DNA from 3 places in the Streptosporangium sp. NPDC020145 genome. Region 2 is predicted to be linked to each of the others. Evidence: riboswitches for the same ligand, from Rfam matches in the RefSeq annotation. Region 2 holds a riboswitch; each other region holds the start of a gene.

Region 1 (7,766 bases), on a different contig from region 2:
GACCTGGCGGTGACGGCGCCGGGCAGGGTGGGGCTCTGCGCGACCCATCGCCCGCCGCGGTGCTCGACCCTGACGTCGGCGCCGAGGAAGGTGACCACGCCCGCCCTGGCCAGGGCCTTGAGCTCCTCAAGCCGGGGGCCGGGCGGACCGCTGGCGACGTAGCTGAAGAAGCCCTCGAACCACCGGTCGGAGATTCCCCGTTCGGCGAGGACACCGTTGACGGACAGTAATCCGAGGATCAGGGCGTGGTCGGCACTGTACGCGGAGTCGGAGCGTCGTTGCAGGTCGGCGGCCATGTAGCCGTCCATCCACCGCCGCAGTCCCGCCTGGTCGCCGAAGCGGATCCGCTCCAGCGGCCGGTCGAGCCGGTCCAGGTCGAGCCGGTCGGCGTGCCGGGGTACGGCCTTGCGGATCAGCAGCCGCATCCCGGGGCTGCGCCATTCCTCTGCGGCGAACCGTTCGGCGAACTCCGGCCAACCGGTCCTGACCCGTTTCGGATGGCTGTTGAGGAGTTCGTGGTAGTAGGCGAAGGCGAGTTCCTTGGCGGCCAGGGGCCACACGTCCCGCCGGAAGTTCCACGGCCCCTCCCCCAGCGCCCCCGCCGTCAGGAAGCGCGGCGCGGGCGGCCGGAGCCCCTGGAAGCGGTAGGCGGTCTTGGCGTGGTACGGCACACCGCGCCGTGACCCCACGTGCAGCAGCGGTTCCCGCCCGCTGGGCAGGTAGACGAGTTCCCCGTCGTGTTCCCTGACGAACCGGCCGCCCCTTCCCGAGGTGAGCAGCACCATCAGGTCGACGAAGGCCAGTCCCAGGCCGCGCACGATCACCGGTTCACCGGCGGGCAGCCGGTCCAGGCCGAGGTCGAGGTCCGCGGTGTAGCCGGTCGGCAGGTAGCGCAGGCCGCTCTCCCTTGCCAGGGCCGTCAGCCCGCGTTCCTCCGCCGCCGGGGTGACGTCGCCGTGTCCCTGCGCGAGGATCACGGCGCCCACCTCAAGGGTCGTCCCGTCCTCAAGCCGTACGGCCTGGCCTCCCGGGACGTCGGTCAGGTCGAGTGCCCGGGTCCGGTGCACGTGCACCCGGACACCGCGGGGGGCGGTGTCCACGGCTCGCCGGAAGGCGTGGGTGAGGTAGGCGTTCTGCACGGGCCGGGGGACGAAGCGTCCGGGGTCGCAGCCGAGCCACTCGGCCAGCGAGGGGCCGGGGCGGATCGGGCCGACGCACCGGACGGACTCGTCGGTGAAGAGCGTCACGTCGGCGGCGGCGGAGTTCATCCAGAGCAGGTCGGGTTGCCGCTCGCGCCAGACCCTGCCGCCGCCCGGCGGGTAGGGGTCGATCACGTGGACGTCGAGCGACGGCCAGCTGAGCAGTTCGGCGGCGTTGGCGCAGATCCGCTCGACCAGGCAGGTGCCGGTCGGCCCGGCGCCGACGATCGCGATGGAGGCGCTCACGCCGACCACTCCCCTCTCGTACGGTCCGTCACAGCGCTGCTCTTCGATGGGGCAGGTCCCAGTCGGGGGTGGCGGGCTCGACCGGTACCCGCCACGGGTCGGTCTCCCCCGTGGGGGAGGCGAGCACGGTGAGGTCGGTGTTCTCGCGGAAGGCGGGGTGCTGGTAGAGGTCCCTGGCGTAGTCCCACAGGTTGGGGAAGGCGGTCAGCGGGCGCTCGCTGATCCTGGCCGACGGGTTGTCGCTCACGTCGAACCTGACCAGGGTGGGCCAGAGCCGTACGTCGGACTCGGTGATCGCGGAGCCGAACAGGAACCTGCGGCCGGCGAGCCTGGCGTCGAGTTCGTCGAGGAAGCCGATCACGGCCTTCCTCGCCCGGTGGTACTCCGGTTCGGTCGTGGCGGCGGAGACCCGGCCCGCGGCGGTGTTGGCGTACTCGTAGACGCGCGCGTTGAGCGCGTCGATCTCGGGCCGCAGTTCCTCGGGGTAGAGGTCGGCCTCGGGGTCGCCGCCGAAGCGTGTGCCCAGGTCGATGGTGATGTCCGGGAAGTTGTTGCTGACGATGCGCCCCCCGTGCCGGTCCCACAGCACCGGCACGGAGACGTGTCCGTCGAATCCGGGTTCGGTCGCCTCGTAGGCCTGCCTGAGGGTCGCGAAGCCGTTGACCGGGTCGGCGCCGCGCCGCTCGCGGAACGCCCACCCCCTGCCGTCCCGCTCGTCGTCCACGTAGGACAGCGAGACGACGTCCTGCAGCCCTTTGAGGGAACGCACGATCGCCGTACGCTGCGCGTAGGGGCAGACCGCCGCGACGTAGAGGTGGTAGCGCCCGGCCTCGGCGGGGAACTCCCCGGTGCCGTCGTCGGTGATCCGTCCCTGGAAGGGGTAGCGGGGGCCGGGCCTGCCACCGGGCCGGTAGCGGCCGTGGGTGTCCAGGTCCACTGGGCTGGCGTAGTTGAGTGTGATCTCGGACATGTGACACTCCCAGGGCATGCCTCGGTGACCCGTGCGGGTCCGCGCTTGCGGCACGCCGACCGTGCCACCCGGTCCTCCCCGGGGGCACCCCGCCGCGGTGCGAGGGTTGCCGGTCAGCGAGCCGGGGCTTTGCACTGACACTCTTAACCTAGTTAGACGGTAGGAAATACATAGATCTCTGTCAACCCTTAAAGTCGGGGGATGTCTCATGAGATCGTCCGCGTGGTCTACCGCAAGTACGACGGCTCGCTGCACTGGAACCACCCGGCCCTGCTCCTCGGCGAGGACGAACACGGCGTGTGGGTCGGCTGCCCGCCCGGCAGCAGCGGCAGGCGGGGGCAGGAGCCGCCCGTCGTCTGGGACGAGCCGTTCGTGATCCTCTTCCCCCGTGACGCCTGGTGGACGGCCACCTTCAACGCGGCGCCGTACAAGGCCGAGATCTACTGTGACGTCTCGACCGTGCCGCGCTGGGACGGCGACGAGGTGACCATGGTCGACCTCGACCTCGACGTGATCCGCATGCGCAAGGACGGCCGGGTGCTCCTGGACGACGAGGACGAGTTCGAGGAGCACCAGGTCCGCTACGCCTACCCCAGGGAGATCGTGGAGGGCGCCCGCGCCTCGGCCGCCGCGCTGATGGAGGCCGTCACCGCCAGGACGGCCCCCTTCGCCTCACCTCCGCACTGGCTCTCCCTGGTCTCCGGGAACCGCTGAGAAGGACGTCACCGCCCCGGGCTCCACCGGCCCGCCGACCGCTCCCTGGAGTCGGGGTGGGTGACGAAGTTCGGCGAGAGCCGCTCCTGGTCGTAGTACCGGTGGAAGACCGGGGTCGCGGCCCCCGAGATGGGCGGGACGATCCAGCTCCAGTCGGCCGGGCAGGTCCTGCCCGCGCTCTCCTCCCGCGCCACGTGCGTCAGGAAGCGCCTGGACTCGGCGTGGTGGTCGGTCATGGTGACCCCCGCCCTGTCGAAGGAGTACAGGACCGCCACGTTCAGCTCGACCAGCGCGTGGTCGCGCCACAGCGAACGCTCGTTACGGGTGTCCAGGCCGAGCCGCGCGGCGACCAGGGGCACCAGGTTGTAGCGGTCGGGGTCCGCGAGGTTGCGCGCCCCGATCTCGGTCCCCATGTACCAGCCGTTGAACGGCGCGGCCCGGTAGCAGACCCCGCCGATCTCCAGGCACATGTTCGAGATCGCCGGTACGGCGTGCCAGCGCAGCCCCAGCCGCTCGAACCACGGATAGGCCGGGTGGGACAGCGGCACCTCGAGCACCGCGTCCCCGGGGATCGTGGACAGCACAGGCGGCCCGTCGCCCATCGAGACCGCCAGGGGAAGCACGTCGAAGGGCGTGCCCCGGCCGCCCGGCCAGCCGAGTTTACGGGCCATCGTGGTGAACCCGGCGTTGCGCGGATCACCGACGACCGAACCGTCGTCCATCGCGTACCCCGCGTAACGGATGAGCTGCTCGTTCCAGATCCTCGGCCCCGGCGCCCCCGGCCGGTCCTGGGCGAAGATCGTGATCATCGGCCGGATCCGGCCGTCGGAGACGGCCTCACGGAGATGGTCGACGCACTCGACGGCGACCCCCTCGACCGTGTTCACCCGGCGCCGGTCGCGTACCCGCAGCGACTTCCAGTACAACCGCCCGATACACCTGTCGCTGTTGCGCCAGGCCACCCGGGCGCCGAAGACGAGTTCCTTCGGCGTGTGGGTGTAGGTCCCCGTCGCGGCGATCTCGGCGCGCACCTCGCGCAGCCTGGGCTTCACAGGGCCCGCGTCCGGGTTCTCCTCGTGGAACAGCGTCAGGAACTCCTCGGCGGCCGTCACGTCCACCGGCGGGGCCACCGGTTGGGAAGGCGGCTGCCACGGCGCCCTCCCGTCGTCCCGGTGGGCCCCCGCATAGCCCTGCGCGCGTGCTCCCTGTTCCCTCGCCGGCGTCTGGCGCCGGGGTTTCGGCCAAGTCGGCACAGAAAAACCACCTGTATACGTCTAACGGGTACGGCATGCCGTTCCGGGCGGCACGGTTCCCTCGGCGTGATGTCCCGCGTGATGTCTCCGGCCCGGCGGTGATCCCACTGCGGTACGGCGCCCACGGCCCGGTCACCGAGTGCGAGCGGAAGGACACGAGGCGATGCGCCCCCTATTTTCCGTGATTCACCGGGATTTGTCCGCGAAATAGGACACGAAACGGCGAAGGCCCCGGGAGCTGTGCTCCCGGGGCCTTCTTGATGGCTCCCGCGATAGGACTCGAACCTATAACCTGCCGGTTAACAGCCGGCTGCTCTGCCGATTGAGCTACACGGGATCGTGCTTCGCGCTGTTCGGACCTGGGGTTTTCCCCCGCTCCTTGCGGCGCAGGAATAGATTAGCGCACTCCGGGAGTGTGTGTCGCATCGATGCTCCGGGGTAGGGCCGAGACAACTCACGATCCGCGGGTAGGGTCCCGCCCAGGACGCTTGTGGAGGTGGAGATGCGTTACCGACTGATGTTCGGTGTAGGCCTCGCGGTCGGCTACATCCTTGGGAGCCGCGCAGGCCGGGAGCGCTATGAGCAGCTCAAGCGGATGGCGCGCCGGGTCTCGGACAACCCCGCCGTCCAGGAGGCCGCGGGGCTGGTCGGCGCCCAGGTTTCCAGGGCCACCGACGTGGCCAGGACGAAGGTGAGTGATGTGGCCAGGGACAAACTGCCGTTCCTGCAGCCGCGCGACGGCAGGGGGCCGGAAGAGCACGACGAAACGGGCACCGGATGGCCACGGGAGGAGAAGGCCGTCACCCCCCACTGACCCCGCCGCCCGCGCGGGTCACGGCGCCCACCGGACCCGCGCGGGCTCCTTTCGCGTTCCGTACCGAGAAAAGCCGGTCGTGGGACGCCCTCAGACGCCGAAACTGCGGCGCGTCTCCTCCAGGGCCTGCTCGGCGAGAGCGCGCAGACCGGGGTCCTGCGGGTCCATCCCGGCGTCGAAGACGAACTCCCAGATCATCTGGTCGTCGTCGGTCCTCCTCGCCACCAGCCGCACTCCCCCTCTGGCGTCCAGCGGGGCGTACTGACTGACCACGATCGAGGCCATGACCCGCTCCCGCACGGCCTCCGGCACCCGCCCCGGCTCGGGCAGCGGCGCCCGGAGCGTCCGCCCCTCCGTGGTGACGACCGTCAGCCCCTCCTCGTCCCACACCCCCCGGTCGATCCGGAACCACGGCAGCCTGGTCTCACCCAGATAGAGCGCCTTGTCGGTCGCGACCACGTAGCCTTCGGGCCCCTCGGCGTAGGTGAGCACCCGGTCGGTCGGCGCCACGGCCGCGCGGACCCCCGCGGGCGTCCGATTGAAGAGCTTCATCCCTCCACGTTATCGGCGAGCAGATCGAGGGTGAGCGCGGCGGACCAGGAGAAGTCCCTGCTGCCCCTGCCGCTGCCGTCGAAGGGGTCGAAGCACTCCCTGAAGCCCGCCTGCCGTACCAGGCGCAGGGTGCAGACGCCGAGCAGCCGCGCCAGGCCGTCCAGCCCGTGCACGGCCGCCGCCCGCCGCAGCAGCCAGTTGGTGTTCACCCAGGACGGCCCTCGCCAGTAGCGCGACCGGTCGAACTGGGTGGCGCGGATCTCACAGCTGGGCACGGGATATCCGGCGGCCCCCATGAACCGGGCCGATTCGAGCACCCCGACCAGCTTGGCCACCCGGTCGGCGGGCAGGCCGGGGTCGAGCATCGGCCCGAAGGCGCCCACGGTGCACATCGGGCTGAGCCGTCCCGAGCGCAGGTCGAGGGCGTGGAAGGCCTCACCGCCCCAGAGCCGTTCGAGCAGCCCGGCGCGGATCCGCTCGGCCGCCTCCCGGTGCGGCGCGGGATCGGCCCCGGCCAGCGGGGCCAGCTCGGCGAGCGCCTGGCAGGAGGCCAGCCAGATCCCGTTGAACAGCGGGTCCTCGACCGCGAAGGGATGCTCCGCGCGCAGGTAGGCCGGGTCGTAGCCGGAGTCGCGGTAGCGCTGGGCCAGCCAGACGTAGCGGTCGGGGAACGGTTCCTCCCCGTGGGCGCCGGAGGCCTGGGTCACGGCGTCCAGCGGGGCGTCCCACACCGGGCTGTCGTCCATCCCCGACTCCCAGGGGTGGACGATCGCGGCCAGTCCTCCCCCTCCCAGGTCCCTGGCCGTGGCGAGGTAGTCGTGCTGGGCCACAAGCATGGGGTACAGCCTGCGGACCAGGCCGCGCGCCTCCTCGCGGTTCCTCGCGTGCCGCCACATCCACCAGGTGGCCAGGGCGTGCAGGGGCGGCTGGGTCAGCCCGGAGGTCGGCACCCCGTTGGGGGCGGCGGGATGCTCCCCGGACCGCCAGACGGAGGGGCCGGGGAAGTAGGCGTCGGCGAGACCCCGGTTGAAGACGATGTGGGGCACCATCCCGGTGTGCCACTGCCCGGCCAGGAGGCTGAGCAGTTCCGTGCCCGCTCTGCGGGTGTCGCAGCGGGAGACGCCGATCGCGACGAAGGTCGAGTCCCAGTTCCACTGGTGCGGATAGAGGCCGGGCGCGGGCACGGTCACGGCGCCCGCGCGATTGGCGTCGAGTACGGACCACGCCTCGCGTCCGAGTGCGACATCGTCCACCGCTGTCCGCCCCTCCATTCGCCCAGTCTGGGCCAGTATTCGCCGGGAGAACAGCCCTTCGCCCCTTCTGCATGCTTCTGGCATGTCTCTACCCGACCGTCCACGCGTCCCCGAGGACCGTTTCCCATCGGCCCGCCCTATCGGCCATTCGGCGTACGACACACATCTATCGGGCAGAAGACTAAAAAGGGGTCATTTATGGATATAAAGCGGAAAATCATGATCGGGATGTTGTCTTTGGCGGTCACCGGCGCCGCGGGCGTGCTCTCCCCGGCGTTCCTCCAGCCGTCGTCCGCCCTCGCCGACCTCTCCCCTTCGGGAACACCAGGGACACCGGCGGTACCGGAAGCACCCGGGACGCCCGGGATGTCGGGGACGCCCGGCACCGGACGCGCGACCACCCCGCCCGGCGAGGCGCCACACAGCGGCCAGAACGGCCGGGACGGCCAGGATGGACGAGAGGGCCGGGGCGGCGACGGTGGGGGCGCTGACGGCGGCTCAGGGGGCTCAGGGGGCTCAGGGGGCGCTGGAGGCCAGGGCGGCGCGGGGGGAACCGGCGGGGACGGGATGGGGGGAGACGGAGGGGACGGTGGCCCCTGAAAGGCCCCTGAAAGGCCACCTAAAGGCCACCGAAAGGCCGCTGAGAGGCCGCTGAGACCGGCCCAGCTCAGCCCGCGATCACCGCGGCCAGATTGGACAACGGCTCGGCCAGCGCGTTGAGCCCGTCGGAGAGCTCCTTGATCTGCTCCTTCGACAGGTCGTTGT
Region 2 (7,766 bases):
CATGCCGAGCATCCGCTCGACCGCGAGCACGACGCCCAGCTCGTTGGCGAACGCCGACAGCCAGTCGTGCCGGTTGGCCAGCACGATGATCTGCCGGTAGTCCCTGACCTCGAACAGCTTCTCCGCGCCCCGGTGCATGTAGCCGACGATCGGCTCGGCGGCGCTGATCCGTTCGCCGTCCAGCGTCAGGCGCAGGCGTAGCACGCCGTGGGTCGAGGGGTGCTGCGGGCCGATGTTCAGGACCATGTCCTCGGTGGCCAGCTCCTTGCCGGCCGCCGCCGCTCCCGCGACGGCGTCGGCTCCGGCCCCGATCCCCACGTTCACTTCCCGGGGCTCAGTCATAGGCCCCATGCTGTCACGTCAGCGGCGCGTGACGAGATCCCGCAGGGCCTCGACGAGACGGTCGACGTGCTCGGTGGTGCTGCCGACGCCGATGGAGGCGCGCACCGCGGAGGCGGTGACGTCGTCGCAGCCGCCGTCCTTGGCGCCGAGCAGGTGCCTGACGAAGGGGTGGGCGCAGAACTTGCCGTCCCGCACGCCGATGCCGTACTCGCCGGACAGCGTCTCGGCCACCTCACGGGCGGTGAAGCCGTCCACGACGAAGGAGACGATGCCGACGCGGGCGTGGTCGGGGCCCCACAGGGACAGCTCGTGCACACCCTCGATCCCGGCCAGACCGGTGCGCAGGCGGGCCAGCAGACGCTCCTCCTCGCGCACCAGCACGTCCCAGCCGGTCGCGCTCAGCGCGTCGCAGGCGGCGGCCAGCGCGATGGCGCCCAGCACGTTCGGCGTGCCCGCCTCGTGACGGGCCTCGGGGTCGTCGTGCCAGTCGGTCGTCTCGTCCTCGACGGCCCTGACGGCCCCGCCGCCCCGGAGGTACGGCTCGGCGACCGAGAGCCAGTCGGAGCGGCCGATCAGCGCGCCGGTGCCGAACGGGGCGTAGAGCTTGTGACCGGAGAAGACCACGTAGTCCAGGTCGAGCGCGGTCAGGTTGAGGCGGCGGTGCGGGACGAGCTGGGCGGCGTCGACCAGGACGCGGGCGCCGTGGCGGTGGGCGATGTGGGCCAGCGCGGCGATCGGCCACAGCTCGCCGGTCACGTTGGAGGCGGCGGTGACGACCAGCAGCTTGGGGCCGTCGATCGCGGCCAGCGCGTCGTCGGCGGCGCGGACGGCCTCACCGGGGAAGGCCGGGGCGGGCAGCCGTACGACGTCGGCCCAGGGCAGGAGCGAGGCGTGGTGCTCGGTCTCGAAGACCACCACGGTGGTCCCGGCGGGCAGGCTGCGGGCCAGCAGGTTGGTGGCGTCGGTGGTGTTCCTCGTGAAGATCACCGCGTCGTCGGGGCGGGCCCCGACGAAGGCCCGCACGGTGTGCCTGGCCTGCTCGTAGCGGGCGGTGGTCAGCTGGGAGGCGTATCCGGCGCCGCGGTGGACGCTGGAGTAGGCCGGGAGCGCGGCGGCGACGGCGGCGCTCACCGGCTCAAGACAGGGGGCGCTGGCGGCGTAGTCGAGGTTGGCGTACGGCACCAGCCTGCCGCCCTTGACGGGCACCTCAAGGTCGGCGCCGAGGACCGCGGGGATCGGCCGGTCGTCGGGGACACGGGTCGCCGGGACGGTCACGGTCTCGGCGGCGGCGGAGGTGAAGATCGTCAGTGTGGACACGCCAAAGCTCCTTGGAGGTCATCGGACCCCAAGCCATGGCCTTGGTGCTGGAGCCCGCGCTTGCCCGGCACACCTCGTGCCGGACCAGGTCCTCACCCGGGGCACCCCGCCGCGGACGCGAGGGTTGCCGGCCAGCTAGCCGGGGCTTGTCGCTGGCACTCATGACCTACGAACCGGACTATACCCACACAGAGGCGGTGCTTGGCAAGTCTGCGGGAAGGGGTCCGGAGGGCTGGAGTTTCGGCGGTGATCCTGAGGAACTTCCGGTTCTGTCCGATCGTCTGGAGCTGTGACCGTGAACGCCCGTCAGGTCACGCGCCGCGCGCGGGCGGCGCTCTCCCCACCGAAACTGGAGGACCCGATGGACTGGGTGGCCGACCCGGCGAGCTGGATAGGTCTGCTCACGCTGATCGCTCTGGAGATCGTGCTGGGCATCGACAACATCATCTTCATCTCGATCCTGGCGGGGAAACTCCCGCCGGAACAGCGTGACAACGCCCGCAGACTGGGCCTGCTCGCCGCCCTGGTCAGCCGCCTGGCGTTGCTGCTCGCCCTGTCCTGGGTGGTACGGCTCACCGCCCCGCTCTTTGAGATCTTCGGGCACGAGATATCAGGACGCGACCTGATCCTGATCCTCGGCGGGCTGTTCCTGCTGGTCAAGAGCGTTCACGAGATCCACGGCCACACCGAGAACGGCGAGGACCACTCCGGCGGCCGGAAGGCGGCGGCCTCCTTCGGCATGGTGATCCTGCAGATCATGGTGCTGGACATCGTCTTCTCCCTCGACTCGGTGATCACCGCGGTCGGCATGGTCGACGAGCTGGCCATCATGGTCATCGCGGTCATCGTCGCGGTCGTGGTGATGCTCTTCGCCTCGGGGCCGATCAGCCGTTTCGTGGACAAGCACCCGACGATCAAGATGCTGGCGCTGTCGTTCCTGGTGCTGATCGGCGTCGTGCTGCTCGCGGAGGGTTTCGGACAGCACATCTCCAAGGGCTACATCTACTTCGCGATGGCGTTCTCGCTGGTGGTCGAGCTGCTCAACATCCGGGCCCGCCGTCGTTCCCGGGCCGTCGAGAAGACTCCGGAGCCCTAGCATGGGTTTGTGCGTTTTGACCCATGGAGTCCGGAATTCGTCGCCTACCCCTATGACGCCTACGCCGAGCTGAGACAGCGGCCGGTCACCTTCTTCGAGCCGACCGGCCAGTGGCTGGTCGCCCGGCACGCCGACGTCAACGCGTTGCTGCGCGACCGGAGACTCGGCCGGTCCTACCTGCACGTGGCCACGCACGCCGAGTTCGGCAGACCGGAGGAGCCGCCCTTCCTCGACCCGTTCTGGCGGGTGGTCAGGGCCGGGATGCTCGACGTCGAGCCGCCCGTCCACACCCGCCTGCGCCGCCTGGTCTCCCGGGCGTTCACCCCGCGGATGGTCGAGGCGCTGCGGCCCAAGGTCGCCTCGATCGCCACGGGGCTGGTCGAGGACTTCGTGGCACGTGGCGGCGGCGACCTCATCGCGGAGGTCGCCGAACCGCTCCCGGTGACCGTGATCGCTGAGATGCTCGGCGTCCCCGAGGCGGACCGGCACCTGCTGCGGCCCTGGTCGGCCGACATCTGCGGGATGTACGAGCTCAACCCGTCGCCCGAGACGCAGCGCACCGCCGTACGGGCGGCGGAGGAGTTCTCCGGCTACCTGTCGGAGCTGGCCCGCGCCCGCCGGGCGAACCCCGGCGACGACCTGATCAGCGCCCTGGCCCTGGTCGCCGACGGCGGTGACACCCTGACCGAGGAGGAGCTGGTCGGCACCTGCGTGCTGCTGCTCAACGCGGGTCACGAGGCGACCGTCAACGTCACCGGAATCGGCTGGTGGTCGCTGTTCCGCAACCCGGCCGAGCTGGAACGGCTGCGCGCCGACCACGGCCTGCTGCCCACGGCGATCGAGGAGCTGATGCGCTGGGACACCCCGCTGCAGATGTTCGAGCGCTGGGTCCTTGAGGACATCTCGGTCGGCGGGGTGGACATCCCACGTGGCGCGGAGGTGGCGCTGCTGTTCGGATCGGCCAACCGGGACCCCGAGGTGTTCGCCGACCCCGACCGCCTCGACCTCGGCCGTACGGAGAACCCGCACATCTCCTTCGGCGCGGGCATCCACTTCTGTCTGGGCGCCCCGCTGGCCAGGATCGAGCTGGCCGAGTCGTTCGGCGCCCTGCTGCGCCTGGCTCCCCGGATGGAACTCGCCACCGAGCCCACCTGGAACCCCGGCTACGTCATCCGGGGCCTGACGGCTCTGGAGGCACGGGTCTGAGGTCTCACGCGGCCCCCGGGCGCCCGCCTGACAGCAGGCGCTCGGCGGGCCGCTCGACGAGGCGGTGCAGCGCCCAGGCCAGCAGTACGGCCAGCGGCAGCGCCGTCAGCGTCACCAGGAGCGCGTGCGCCGGGGTGCGCCCGAGCACCCGGTTGACCAGGCTGATCGTCGGCTGGTGCACCAGGTAGAAGGCAAAGGAGATCTCCCCGAGCCAGACCAGGACGGGCAGGCGCAGCGGCGAACGCTTCTCGCGCACGTCGGCCGTCGCGGCGGCGGCGATCAGCACGGCGAACGGTCCCGCCATCCACGCCACCCAGCCCGCGCGCTGCCAGACCAGCGGGACGGTCGCGTAGGCGACCAGGACCAGGACGACGGCCACGGGCAGGCCGGGTCCCCGCCAGCGGCCTTCCTTGACCATCAGCGCCACGGTCATGCCGAGTGCGAACTCCAGTGCCCTGGTCACCGGGAAGATCCAGACGAACCAGTAACCGATGCTTTCCGGCATCGAGAAGCTGACAAACGGGACCACCCATGTTCCGGCCCACAACCCCGCCGAGGTCAGCAGGAGCCGGTTTCCTGGAATACGTCGAAGAAGCGGCAGCAGAAGCGGGAAAACCGCATAAAACGCCATTTCGCAGGAGAGTGACCAGGAAGGGGTGTTGCCGCCGAAGTAATAGGTTTCGTCCGGTACCCAGGCCTGAAGGAGGAAAAATCCGCTCATGGCCGGTCCCGGCGCCACGACGCGTCCCGCCACGGTCAACAGGGCCAGGACGGCGATCCAGGTGACCATGTGACTCGGGACGATCCTGGCGGCCCGTCGCCGCCAGAACGCCCACGCCCGGTCTCCCGGCCTGGACGACCAGGTCAGCACCATGCCGGACAGCACGAAGAAGAACGGCACCCCGGAGGAGCCCGCGGAGAAGACCGCCCCGAGAAAGCGCTGTGTTCCGGGGTCATCCGTTATGCCGCCGGTGAACAGATGAAAACCGAAAACAGCAAATGCCGCGAACCACCTCAAACCCGTCAGGGAGGGGAGGCGGGGGGCTTTTTCCCTGGCCGCGGGAGGAGCCATGGTCTCTTTCACGCGAACCTCGTCACGGTCGCTGTCGGCCGACGCCGTGGACCGGCATGGCGGGATCACACCAAGTAGAACGATCCAGACAATAGCGAACAGCCGCGACCTCCACGATCCCCGTTTTCCGGGAACAGGGGTGACCGCTTGTTTCCGAAGCTCATGGAGTTGTGTTTCAGGCCCGATCATTTGTTTCGGGCCTGCGACGACCGGCCTCCGGCCGCCGAGGAAACACCGCCAGGGCCGGGAGCCGCCCGCCGTACGGCCCCGGCCGCCGGGAAACCGCGTGTCAGGTCAGGCCGTCGAGGACCTTGGCCTCCTTGGCCGGGTCGAGGCCGACCGAGGGGCGGTCGGCCCTGAGCGCCGGGTCGCCCTCCACCTTGAGCCACTCCCAGGTGTCGGCGACCGTCTCCCGCAGCGGACGGCAGACGAGCCCCGCCTCGTGGGCGGCCGAGACGTCCCCGTCGTGCAGGCCGTCGTCCTCGCCGCCCTCGGGCAGCCAGACCGGCAGCTCGGTCCACGCGGCGATGCCCGCCTCCTCGATCACCTCGGCGGGGGTCCAGACCAGCTCGGCGTCGGAGCCGGTCACCCTGATGATCTCGTCGAGCAGCTCGCCCATGGTGGCGTGCCCGGGGTGGCTGACCGTGTTGAAGGCGCCGCCGACACCCCGTTGCGCCGCCCCGAGCATCCAGATCGCGATGTCCCTGGCGTCGATGTACTGCAGCGGACGGCCCGGCCTGCCCGGCGCCAGCACCCGGCCGCCCCGCTCGACGCGGCGCAGCCACCAGGGCAGCCGCCCGATGTTCTCGTAGGGGCCGATCACCAGCCCGGCGCGGGCGAGCAGGGCGCGCTCGCCGAAGACCCGCAGAACGGCCATCTCGCCGCCGCGCTTGGCCTCCGCGTAGTCGTCGGCAGCCTCGGAGTCGGGGTCGCTCTCGACCACCTGGGCGCTCTCATCGGCCCCCGGTGGGATCGGCCAACTGTGGACCGACCTGCTGGACACGTATCCGTAGTGGCCGACCCGCCCGTCCAGCAGCCCGCACGCCTCGGCGACGACCTTCGGCGCCCTGCTCCAGGTGTCGACGACCGCGTCCCACTCACGACCGTCAAGGGCCGCACGCAGCGCCTCGCGGTCGGTCCTGTCCGCGACGAGCGTCTCGACGCCCGCCCCCGCCGTCCCTGGTGGGAGGGGATTTCTGCCCCGGTTGACGATGGTGACCTCGTCGCCCCGTCGCACCGCCTCCTCAACGACGGCCCGGCCGACGAAGTGCGTGCCACCCAATACAAGAAGCCTCATGCCGACCATCCTCATCGCGCCGGCCCCGCCACCCCAGCGAATTCACCACGGGCGTATCCGTACGGTCAGGGCCGTGACTGGCGCAGCCAGCCGAAGGCGCCGAGGCCGTGGGGGTCGATCAGCTCCGCCTCAAGGGAGGCCCGTGACAGGGCGCGCAGATACCCCACCGGGTCCCAGCCCGCCAGGTCGAGGGGCGGGCGGGCGCCGGTGACGCCCAGGGCGCGCAGGGCCTCCCGCTGGGTGGTCAACGTCGTCGTGACCGCCCCGACCCGCTCGCCCGCCGCCGCGCAGGCGTCCAGCGCGACGTGCGCGGTGATGTCGCACGACCCGTCGGGGACCGGCGCCACGGCCGCGCCGCCACGGTAACCGGCGAGCGAGCCGTACGGCGGGCGGGCGCCCAGCCGGTGCGCGTAGTCGACGGCGACGGCCCGGCCGCGCGCCAGCCGTACGATCACCGAGGCCCAGGCCTCGTCGCGGGGCCTGCCGATCTCGGCGCGCTCGCCGACGGGGCCGAGCGGCCACCAGCGGTCGAGCCAGGCAAGGTCGGCCTCCTCCGGGGCGTCGCCGAGCCGCTCCGCGCCGTCCGAGGGATCGACCATGACCAGCCGGGGGCCGTCGGGCGTCTGTTCGACCACGTCGAGGGGAACGTTGTCGAGCCACTCGTTGGCGATCACCAGCCCCTCGACCCCCTCGGGCACCACCGGTTCCCAGCCGATCTCCTCGGGCAGGTCCGGGGGCCGGGGGGCGACGTCCACGCAGGTCACCCGTAGCCGGGAACGGAGTTCCTGCGGCGCCAGGGCCAGCACCCCGGCCGCCAGGGCGCCCTCACCCGCGCCGACGTCCACCAGGTCGATCATCCCGGCGGGCCCGGCCAGTTCGGCCAGTTCGCGCAGTACGGCCCCCGCCAGAACGGCCGAGGTGCCGACTGTGGCACTGGCTGCGGCGCTGACCGAGGTCCGGAAGTGGGCGGAAGGTCGTTCGCGCAGATAGAAGCCGTTTTCGCCGTAGAGCGCCCGCTGTGTCGCGGCGCGCCAGGTGAGCCACACGATCCCCGACGCTACAGGGACGCCCCCCTCGGTGAGAAAGCATGCGACGAGAGGGGAAAAGCGGCCCGGCCCGGGGCAGACCTGGGACAGGACCGCCGCCGCTTTCGGACACGTGCCTTCGCGCAGCCGGGTGGGGCAGGCCCGTTACGCTGGTCAACTGGGCATGGAGCCCCAATCTTGTCGAAGGACGGGACGTCATGGACGCAGTCGATCGCCCGGCGCGGCTGGCCGTCGGAGTGATTGGAGCAGGCCGGGTCGGCTCGGCGCTCGGCGCCGCGCTGGCACGCGCCGGACACCGGGTCGTCGCCGCCAGTGGCGTCTCCGACTCCTCCAGGGAACGGGCCGCGGAGCGGCTGGGCGTCACACCGTCCCGGCCTGAGGACGTGGTGG
Region 3 (7,766 bases), on a different contig from region 2:
GCGCTCACGCAAGGGATGCGGCCGTTAATCGGTTTGAGCCGTCGAAGCGCGTCGCTAGGCTGGTGGATTCGCTGCCTGATGGCCACCACCGCTTACCGAACAGGAGGCGCTTTCCCGTGTCCGGACATCCATTGTCCCCCGACATATCCCTGGACCCCCTCACAGAGCCCACAGACCTCACAGAATCCTCGGGGTCCTCAGGGTCCGCGGAACCCACGGACCCCGACGAGATCCTCGCCGCCGAGCGCGAGCACCTGGCCCTCTCCCGGACCGCCCTGCGCGCCATGCGCGAGCACGCCCAGTCCCTGTCCTCCGACGCCGCGGGCGACTGGGTGTCCCAGCAGATCCTCCAGGCGCTGCTCGACCAGCGGGTCGCGGCGCTGGCCGACCACGCGGGCACCCCGCTGTTCTTCGGCCGCCTGGACCGCGCGACGGACGACGACCTGCCCGCGACCGTCCACGTCGGCCGCAGGCACGTCCACGACGACCGCAGCCGCCCCCTGGTCATCGACTGGCGGGCGCCGATCTCCCGTGCGTTCTACCAGGCCAGCCCGGCCGAGCCGATGGGCGTCAGACGCCGCCGCAGGTTCGGCTACCACGGCGGGGAGCTGACCGCCTACGAGGACGAACGTCTGGACCAGGGCGACTCCCCCGGCGGCGGCGCCGGACACAGCAGGATCCTCACCGAGGAGATCGAACGGCCCCGCTCGGGGCCGATGCGCGACATCGTCGCGACCATCCAGCCCGACCAGGACGAGATCGTCCGCTCCGAACTGGGCACGACCGTGTGCGTCCAGGGGGCGCCGGGCACCGGCAAGACCGCGGTCGGCCTGCACCGGGCCGCCTACCTGCTCTTCACCCACCGGGAACGGCTGGCCAGGTCCGGTGTGATGATCGTCGGCCCCAACCGGGCCTTCCTGTCCTACATCTCCTCGGTGCTTCCTGCGCTCGGCGAGGTCAAGGTCGACCAGACCACCGTCGCCGACATCCTGGGCGACCACGCGACGCCCGAGGACCCCGCGGTCAGCGCGATCAAGGGCGACGCCCGGATGGTGCCCGTGCTCAACCGCGCGTTGTGGGCGTACATCGTCAAGCCGACCGAGGGCGTGCTGTTCACCAAGGGGGTCAACCGCTACCGGGTTGCCGACTACGAGGTCCGCGAGATCGTCGCCTCCCTGCGCGGCACCACCCGCTACGCCCCGGGCCGCGCGGCCCTGGCCCAGCGGCTGGCCCACGCGGTCCTCGTCCGGATGGAACAGCGCGGCGAGTCCCCCGACGACCGGGTGCAGGACGCCGTCGCCAGGTCCAAGCCGGTCAAGCAGCTGGTGGACACGGTGTGGCCGAAGGTGACCCCGCAGCAGGTCCTCCACCGGCTGTTCAGCGACCCCGCCTTCCTCGCCGACTCGGCCAGGGACGACCTGACCGCCGAGGAACAGGCCGTGCTGCTGTGGGCCAAGCCGTCGAAGACCTTCCGCTCCGCGAAGTGGTCGGCCGCCGACGGGGCGTTGATGGACGAGCTCGGCGACATGATCGAGCGGACCGCCCCGCTGGGTCACCTGGTCGTCGACGAGGCCCAGGACCTGTCGGCCATGCAGTTGCGGGCGCTGGGACGGCGGTGCCGTACGGGGTCGGCAACGGTCCTGGGTGACCTCGCGCAGGGCACGACCCCCTGGTCGGCCCGCTCGTGGAAGGAGGTCCTGGCCCACCTGGGGTTCGAGGAGGGCGTGGTCACCGAACTGACCCTCGGCTTCCGCGTTCCCCGTGAGGTCCTCGACTACGCGGCCAGGCTGCTGCCCTCCGTCGCCCCCGACCTCGCCCCGCCCCGCTCGCTGCGACCCGGCGTCGGCTCCCTCACCGTACGGCCCGCCGCGGACCTGGCCGCGTCCCTGAGGGAGGTGGTGGGCGAGACGCTCTCCCGCGAGGGCTCGATCGGCGTGATCGCCCCCGACGCCGCGGTGGCCGAGGTCTCCGCCATCCTGGAGGCCGTGGAGCACCGGGTGCTGAGCCAGGACGCGACCGAGGAGCACCGGCTCCTGGTGATCCCCGCGAGCCTGGCCAAGGGCCTGGAGTACGACCACGTCATCGTGGTCGAACCCGCCGACATCGTGGCCGCGGAACCACGCGGCCTCGCCCGTCTCTACGTGGTTCTGACCAGGGCGGTGACCTCGCTGACCGTCCTGCACACCGGCGACCTGCCCGCCCAGCTCCGCTGACCGGTTCCCCCGGCGTGCCGTGAAAGTCCGTCCGGCCGAAAAGGCCACCCCTCCCGAAGGCCCTGGCGGCCGGAAACGTCCGGTCTCCGAACGCGGCGGCCGTGAAACGCACGCCCGGCCCGGGTAAAACACCTGGCCGACCGGAAAGGCCCGCCTTACGGGCCGGTGAGAAATCGGGTGGAAAACAAAAAGGGGCGACCCCGACACCTCGGGGTCGCCTCTTTTGGGAAAGCTCCGGACTAGAAGTCCATGTCGCCGCCGCCGGGAACGGCGGGAGCGGCACCGGCCTTCTCGGGCTTCTCGGCGATGACGGCCTCGGTCGTCAGGAACAGCGCCGCGATCGAGGCGGCGTTCTGCAGCGCCGAACGGGTCACCTTCGCCGGGTCGATGATGCCCGACTCGAACAGGTTGACGTACTCGCCCGTGGCGGCGTTCAGGCCCTCGCCGGGGGTCAGGTTGCGCACCTTCTCCACCACGACGCCGCCCTCAAGGCCGGCGTTGACCGCGATCTGCTTCAGCGGCTCCTCAAGAGCCTTGCGCACGATCGCCGCACCGGTGGCCTCGTCCCCGGCCAGCTCGAGCTTGTCGAACGCCTTGGCGCCGGCCTGCAGCAGCGCCACGCCACCGCCGGGCACGATGCCCTCCTCGACGGCCGCCTTGGCGTTACGCACGGCGTCCTCGATGCGGTGCTTGCGCTCCTTGAGCTCGACCTCGGTCGCCGCACCGGCCTTGATGACCGCCACGCCACCGGCCAGCTTGGCCAGGCGCTCCTGCAGCTTCTCGCGGTCGTAGTCGGAGTCGGTGTTGTCGATCTCGGCACGGATCTGGTTGACCCGGCCCGCGATCTGCTCGGCGTCACCGGCACCGTCGACGATCGTCGTCTCGTCCTTGGTGACGATGACCTGACGAGCGCGGCCGAGCTGGTCGAGCGTGGTGGACTCCAGCTTCAGACCGAGGTCCTCGCTGATGACCTGGGCACCGGTCAGGATGCCGATGTCGCCCAGCATGGCCTTGCGGCGGTCGCCGAAGCCCGGAGCCTTGACGGCGACCGAGCGGAACAGGCCGCGGATCTTGTTGACGACCAGGGTCGCCAGCGCCTCGCCCTCGATGTCCTCGGCGATGATCAGCAGCGGCTTGCCGGCCTGCACGACCTTGTCGAGGACCGGGAGCAGGTCCTTGTTCGCGGAGATCTTGGAGTTGACGACGAGGACGTAGGGGTCGTCGAGGACGGCCTCCATGCGCTCCGGGTCGGTCACGAAGTAGGGCGAGATGTAACCCTTGTCGAAGCGCATGCCCTCGGTGAGCTCAAGCTCAAGGCCGAAGGTGTTGCTCTCCTCGACGGTGATGACGCCTTCCTTGCCGACCTTGTCCATCGCCTCGGCGATCATCTCGCCGATCTGCGGGTCACCCGCGGAGATGGAGGCCGTGGAGGCGATCTGCGCCTTCGTCTCCACGTCCTTGGCCAGCTTGGAGAGCTCCTCGGAGACACGCTCGACGGCGGCCTCGATGCCCTTCTTCAGGGACATGGGGTTGGCGCCCGCGGCTACGTTGCGCAGGCCCTCGCGGACCAGCGCCTGAGCAAGCACGGTGGCCGTGGTGGTGCCGTCACCCGCGACATCGTCGGTCTTCTTGGCGACTTCCTTTACGAGCTCGGCCCCGATCTTCTCCCACGGGTCCTCAAGCTCGATCTCCTTGGCGATGGAGACACCGTCGTTGGTGATCGTGGGGGCGCCCCACTTCTTCTCCAGCACGACGTTGCGGCCCTTGGGGCCGAGGGTCACCTTGACAGCGTCCGCGAGCTGGTTCATGCCACGCTCGAGACCGCGCCTGGCGTCCTCGTCAAACGAGATCATCTTGGCTGCCATACGGCTAGACCTCCCAAACACAGGGTGGCTTGCACCAGACCGAGGCGACGCCCGCGACGGCATACGGGCCCGCGACTCCGTTCGGCGGGCCCCATCGTCTCGATCCAGGTTTGGCACTCTCCAATGAGGAGTGCTAACCACTGTTTAGCACTCTCCCCCGACGAGTGCAAGCCAAGGACCTTTGACCTGAGTGTCAGCTTAGGCGAAGGCCCGGCCCGCCGATGGGAGCGACGAGCCGGGCCGACATGCCGAGGGCGATCCGCGCGAACTGCGCTGCCGCGGGATGCGCCAGCGGGTTCCCGACGAGCTGACGGAGGACGAGATCAGACCGTCCGGACCGATTCCGCCTGAGGTCCCTTCTGTCCCTGCGTGATCTCGAACTCGACCCTCTGGCCCTGTTCGAGCGCACGGTAGCCATCCATCATGATCGCGGAGTAATGGACGAAAACATCCTTACCACCGTCTACCGCGATGAAGCCGTAGCCCTTGTCCGCGTTGAACCATTTGACGGTGCCTTGCGCCACTTCCGACTCCTCTTACTGGGCTTGAGGACGTCGCCCATTCCTCTCGCGAGGTCCTCAATCTCCGAGGCGGAGACATCGCCTACGTCGATCGCCCTCGACCATACCTGTGAGAGCCCGTGGGGCAACAGAGTCAACCAGCAAACTACCGCTTTACGGACGCATTCAACACGCCAACATAGTTTTGCTATCACTACTAGTTAGTTAAATATTACATTATGTCTTCGCGCAAAAATGTGAGCTTGCATCACAAAAGACGACACCCGCACGCGGCCAGGCCGGTGCGGGTGTCGTGAGGGTGTTCTAGGGGCGCCGTTCCATGACAGTGGACGACATCGGGCCCCAGGAGGCCGCCCAGGGCCCGCCCAGGGCCCCGCGCGGCCTCCGCCGGGATCAGCCTCCGGCGACCGCCGGAATGATGGAGACCTGAACGCCGGACGGCGTCACCGTGTCGAGGTTGTCGGCGAAACGGACATCCTCATCACCGACATAGACGTTCACAAAACGGCGAATCTTGCCCGATTCATCGAGAATACGGGCACCGATCCCGGGGAAGTCGGCGTCGAGCTTCTGCAGAACCTCACGCAGGGTCCCGCCCTCGCCGTTCACCTCGGCCGCGCCGCCGGTGTACGTACGGAGAATCGTCGGAATCCGTACAGAAACACTCATAATTCAGTACCTTTCAGAGCTCTAGGCGACGACAGCGCGGAACGCGTCGAGTGAGGGCCGGATGACAGCGGTGGGACGTGCCTGGTCAGCGACCGCGTCAAGGGTCTTCAGGCCGTCACCTGTGTTGAGGACCACGGTCTCCGCGTCAGGGTCGAGCCGACCCGACTCGACCAGCTTGCGCAGCACCCCGACGGTGACACCGCCCGCCGTCTCGGCGAAGATGCCCTCCGTCCTGGCGAGCAGGCGGATGGCGTCCACGATCTCGGGGTCGGTGACGTCCTCGACCCCGCCGCCGGTGCGCCTGGCGATGTCGAGCACGTAGGGCCCGTCAGCCGGGTTGCCGATGGCCAGCGACTTGGCGATCGTGTCGGGCTTGACGGGGCGGATCACGTCGTGGCCCGCCTTGTAGGCCGCGGAGACCGGGGAGCACCCCTCGGCCTGGGCGCCGAAGATCTTGTACGGCGTGTCCTCGACGAGACCGAGGGCGATCAGCTCCTTGAACGCCTTGTCGATCTTCGTGAGCTGGGAGCCGGAGGCGACCGGGATGACGATCTGGTCGGGGATCCGCCAGCCGAGCTGCTCGGCGATCTCGTAGGCCAGGGTCTTGGAGCCCTCGGCGTAGTAGGGCCTGAGGTTGACGTTGACGAAGCCCCACTTGTCGCCGAGCTCGTCACCGATGAGCTCGGAACAGAAGCGGTTGACGTCGTCGTAGGTGCCGTCGATGCCGATCAGCTTGCCGCCGTACACGGAGGCCATGACGATCTTGCCCTGTTCGAGGTCGGCGGGGATGAACACGCAGGCGTCGAGCCCGGTCCTGGCGGCGGCGGAGGTCACCGCGCCCGCCAGGTTGCCGGTCGAGGAGCAGGACAGGGTGTGGAAGCCGAAGTTCCTGGCCGCCTCGACGGCGATGGCGACCACGCGGTCCTTGAAGGAGTGCGTGGGGTTGCCCGAGTCGTCCTTCACGTGCAGCGAGCGCAGGCCCAGCTCACGCGCCAGGTTGTCGGCCTTGACGAGCCTGGTCCAGCCGGGCTCGGTGTTGGGCTTGGAGGCGACGTCCGCCGGGACGGGCAGGAGGGAGCGGTAGCGCCAGATGTTGGCCGGCCCCTGCGAGATCTGTTCCCGGGTGACGTTCCCGAAGTCGTAGGCGATCTCAAGGGGCCCGAAACACTCGATACAGGCGAAGCTGGGACCGAGGTCGTAGCGGGCACCACACTCACGACAGGAGAGAGCGACGGCGGGACCGAAGTCAAGAGCGGTGGTGGTTGCGGTGTTCGCGAGCGCCATGAAGCGAGGCCTTTCCCTCATCTTCGTCTGCGACCACCCTGGTCACAGACCGGAATTGGCACCTGTCCCGGTCGACCCCTCGCCAGATCGCGAGTCTTGAACCGGGAGGGTTGCCGGGGCTTCGCAGGGCCGGTCCCTCCACCCCTCTGGATGAGCAATGTTCAGTTGTGGACCTGACATGCAGGTCTCAAGCACTCTACCTCGCCTTGTGCCCCTCCTGACCAGTTGTCTCACCAAACGAGATGAAGTGTGTCATTAACCGGACAAACCTCAGAAGCCGTAGGCGTCGCCGAGCGCTCCCTGGACGTACTTGCGGGCCTGGTGGATGCGCGACTTGGCGGTGCCGAGGGGGATGCCGAGCTGCTCGGCGACCTCGTTGTAGTCGAGCTGGCAGATGTCGCGCAGCACCAGCGCCTGGGCCAGGTCGGGCTTGTCCGCCTCAAGGGCCTCCATCGCGTCGAGCAGGTCGAGGCGGGAGCCCGCGATCACACTCACCCTGGCGACGTCGGGCTTGTTGTGCAGCGGCAACTCCTCCGAGCTCTGCTCGGCGGAACGCCGTTTGAGCGAGCGGTAGGTGGTGCGCGCGCAGTTGGCGGTCACGATGTGCAGCCACGTGCTGAACCGCGCCCGCCCCTCGAACCTGGCGATGTTGCGGGCCACGGCGAGCAGGGTGTCCTGACAGGCCTCCTCGGCGTCCTGCCGGTAGGGGAGGATCCGCCCGCAGTGCCGTAGCACCTCGGGCTCGATCCGCTTCAGCAGTTCGCCCAGTGCCCGGTGGTCGCCTCCGGCGGCCGCACGGGCAAGTTCCTCGGTCGTCTCGTCCAGCGCCATCACGGGTTCCCATCAACGGTCACGGTCGCTCGACATCCTATGGTCGCCGGTTATCGTTTGGTTAACCTTCGGGACAAGCCACGTCCTCCCGGGCGAGGAGGTCAGATGAGTGGGATTTTGGTGGCCTCGAACCGCGGCCCGGTCTCCTTCACCATGTCGGAGGGCGGCGCGCTGAGCATGCGCAGGGGCGGCGGCGGCCTGGTCTCCGGCCTGTCCGAGGTGTCCAAGGAGCTCGACGTCCTGTGGGTCTGCGCCGCCCTGTCCGACGGCGACCGCGGTGCCGTACGGCTCGCTCCCGGGGGGCGGCTCGACCAGGCGGGATACGAGACCGGGGCGCTGCGGATGCTCGACATCCCCCCGGCGACCTTCCAGCGGGCCTACAA

What was found. A riboswitch is a leader RNA that binds a small molecule or an ion and turns the genes downstream of it on or off. The one in region 2 is predicted to bind S-adenosylmethionine.
Region 1: linked by a shared signal. The riboswitch ahead of ABZ463_RS09425 (glutathione S-transferase C-terminal domain-containing protein) and the one ahead of ABZ463_RS29325 (aminotransferase class V-fold PLP-dependent enzyme) in region 2 are both predicted to bind S-adenosylmethionine.
Region 3: linked by a shared signal. The riboswitch ahead of thrC (threonine synthase) and the one ahead of ABZ463_RS29325 (aminotransferase class V-fold PLP-dependent enzyme) in region 2 are both predicted to bind S-adenosylmethionine.

The regions. Positions count from the first base shown of each region.
Region 1 is NZ_JBEXZT010000004.1:267,904-275,669, reverse strand. It holds gene ABZ463_RS09430 (FAD/NAD(P)-binding protein) at 1-1,445, opposite strand, end outside; gene ABZ463_RS09425 (glutathione S-transferase C-terminal domain-containing protein) at 1,474-2,415, opposite strand; SAM riboswitch class IV at 2,452-2,564, opposite strand; gene ABZ463_RS09420 (DUF402 domain-containing protein) at 2,617-3,129, shown strand; gene ABZ463_RS09415 (nitric oxide synthase oxygenase) at 3,138-4,247, opposite strand; tRNA gene ABZ463_RS09410 (tRNA-Asn) at 4,644-4,719, opposite strand; gene ABZ463_RS09405 (YtxH domain-containing protein) at 4,885-5,196, shown strand; gene ABZ463_RS09400 (hypothetical protein) at 5,287-5,748, opposite strand; gene ABZ463_RS09395 (hypothetical protein) at 5,745-7,001, opposite strand; gene efeO (iron uptake system protein EfeO) at 7,669-7,766, opposite strand, start outside.
Region 2 is NZ_JBEXZT010000020.1:85,907-93,672, forward strand. It holds gene ABZ463_RS29320 (NADH-quinone oxidoreductase subunit D) at 1-342, opposite strand, end outside; gene ABZ463_RS29325 (aminotransferase class V-fold PLP-dependent enzyme) at 361-1,617, opposite strand; SAM riboswitch class IV at 1,711-1,826, opposite strand; gene ABZ463_RS29330 (TerC family protein) at 2,021-2,755, shown strand; gene ABZ463_RS29335 (cytochrome P450) at 2,765-3,961, shown strand; gene ABZ463_RS29340 (acyltransferase) at 3,966-5,045, opposite strand; gene ABZ463_RS29345 (NAD-dependent epimerase/dehydratase family protein) at 5,323-6,330, opposite strand; gene ABZ463_RS29350 (SAM-dependent methyltransferase) at 6,396-7,376, opposite strand; gene ABZ463_RS29355 (DUF2520 domain-containing protein) at 7,574-7,766, shown strand, end outside.
Region 3 is NZ_JBEXZT010000014.1:24,715-32,480, reverse strand. It holds gene ABZ463_RS24240 (AAA family ATPase) at 231-2,213, shown strand; gene groL (chaperonin GroEL) at 2,453-4,078, opposite strand; gene ABZ463_RS24230 (cold-shock protein) at 4,402-4,602, opposite strand; gene ABZ463_RS24225 (MoaD/ThiS family protein) at 4,993-5,268, opposite strand; gene thrC (threonine synthase) at 5,290-6,552, opposite strand; SAM riboswitch class I at 6,567-6,709, opposite strand; gene ABZ463_RS24215 (RNA polymerase sigma factor) at 6,823-7,383, opposite strand; gene ABZ463_RS24210 (trehalose-6-phosphate synthase) at 7,489-7,766, shown strand, end outside.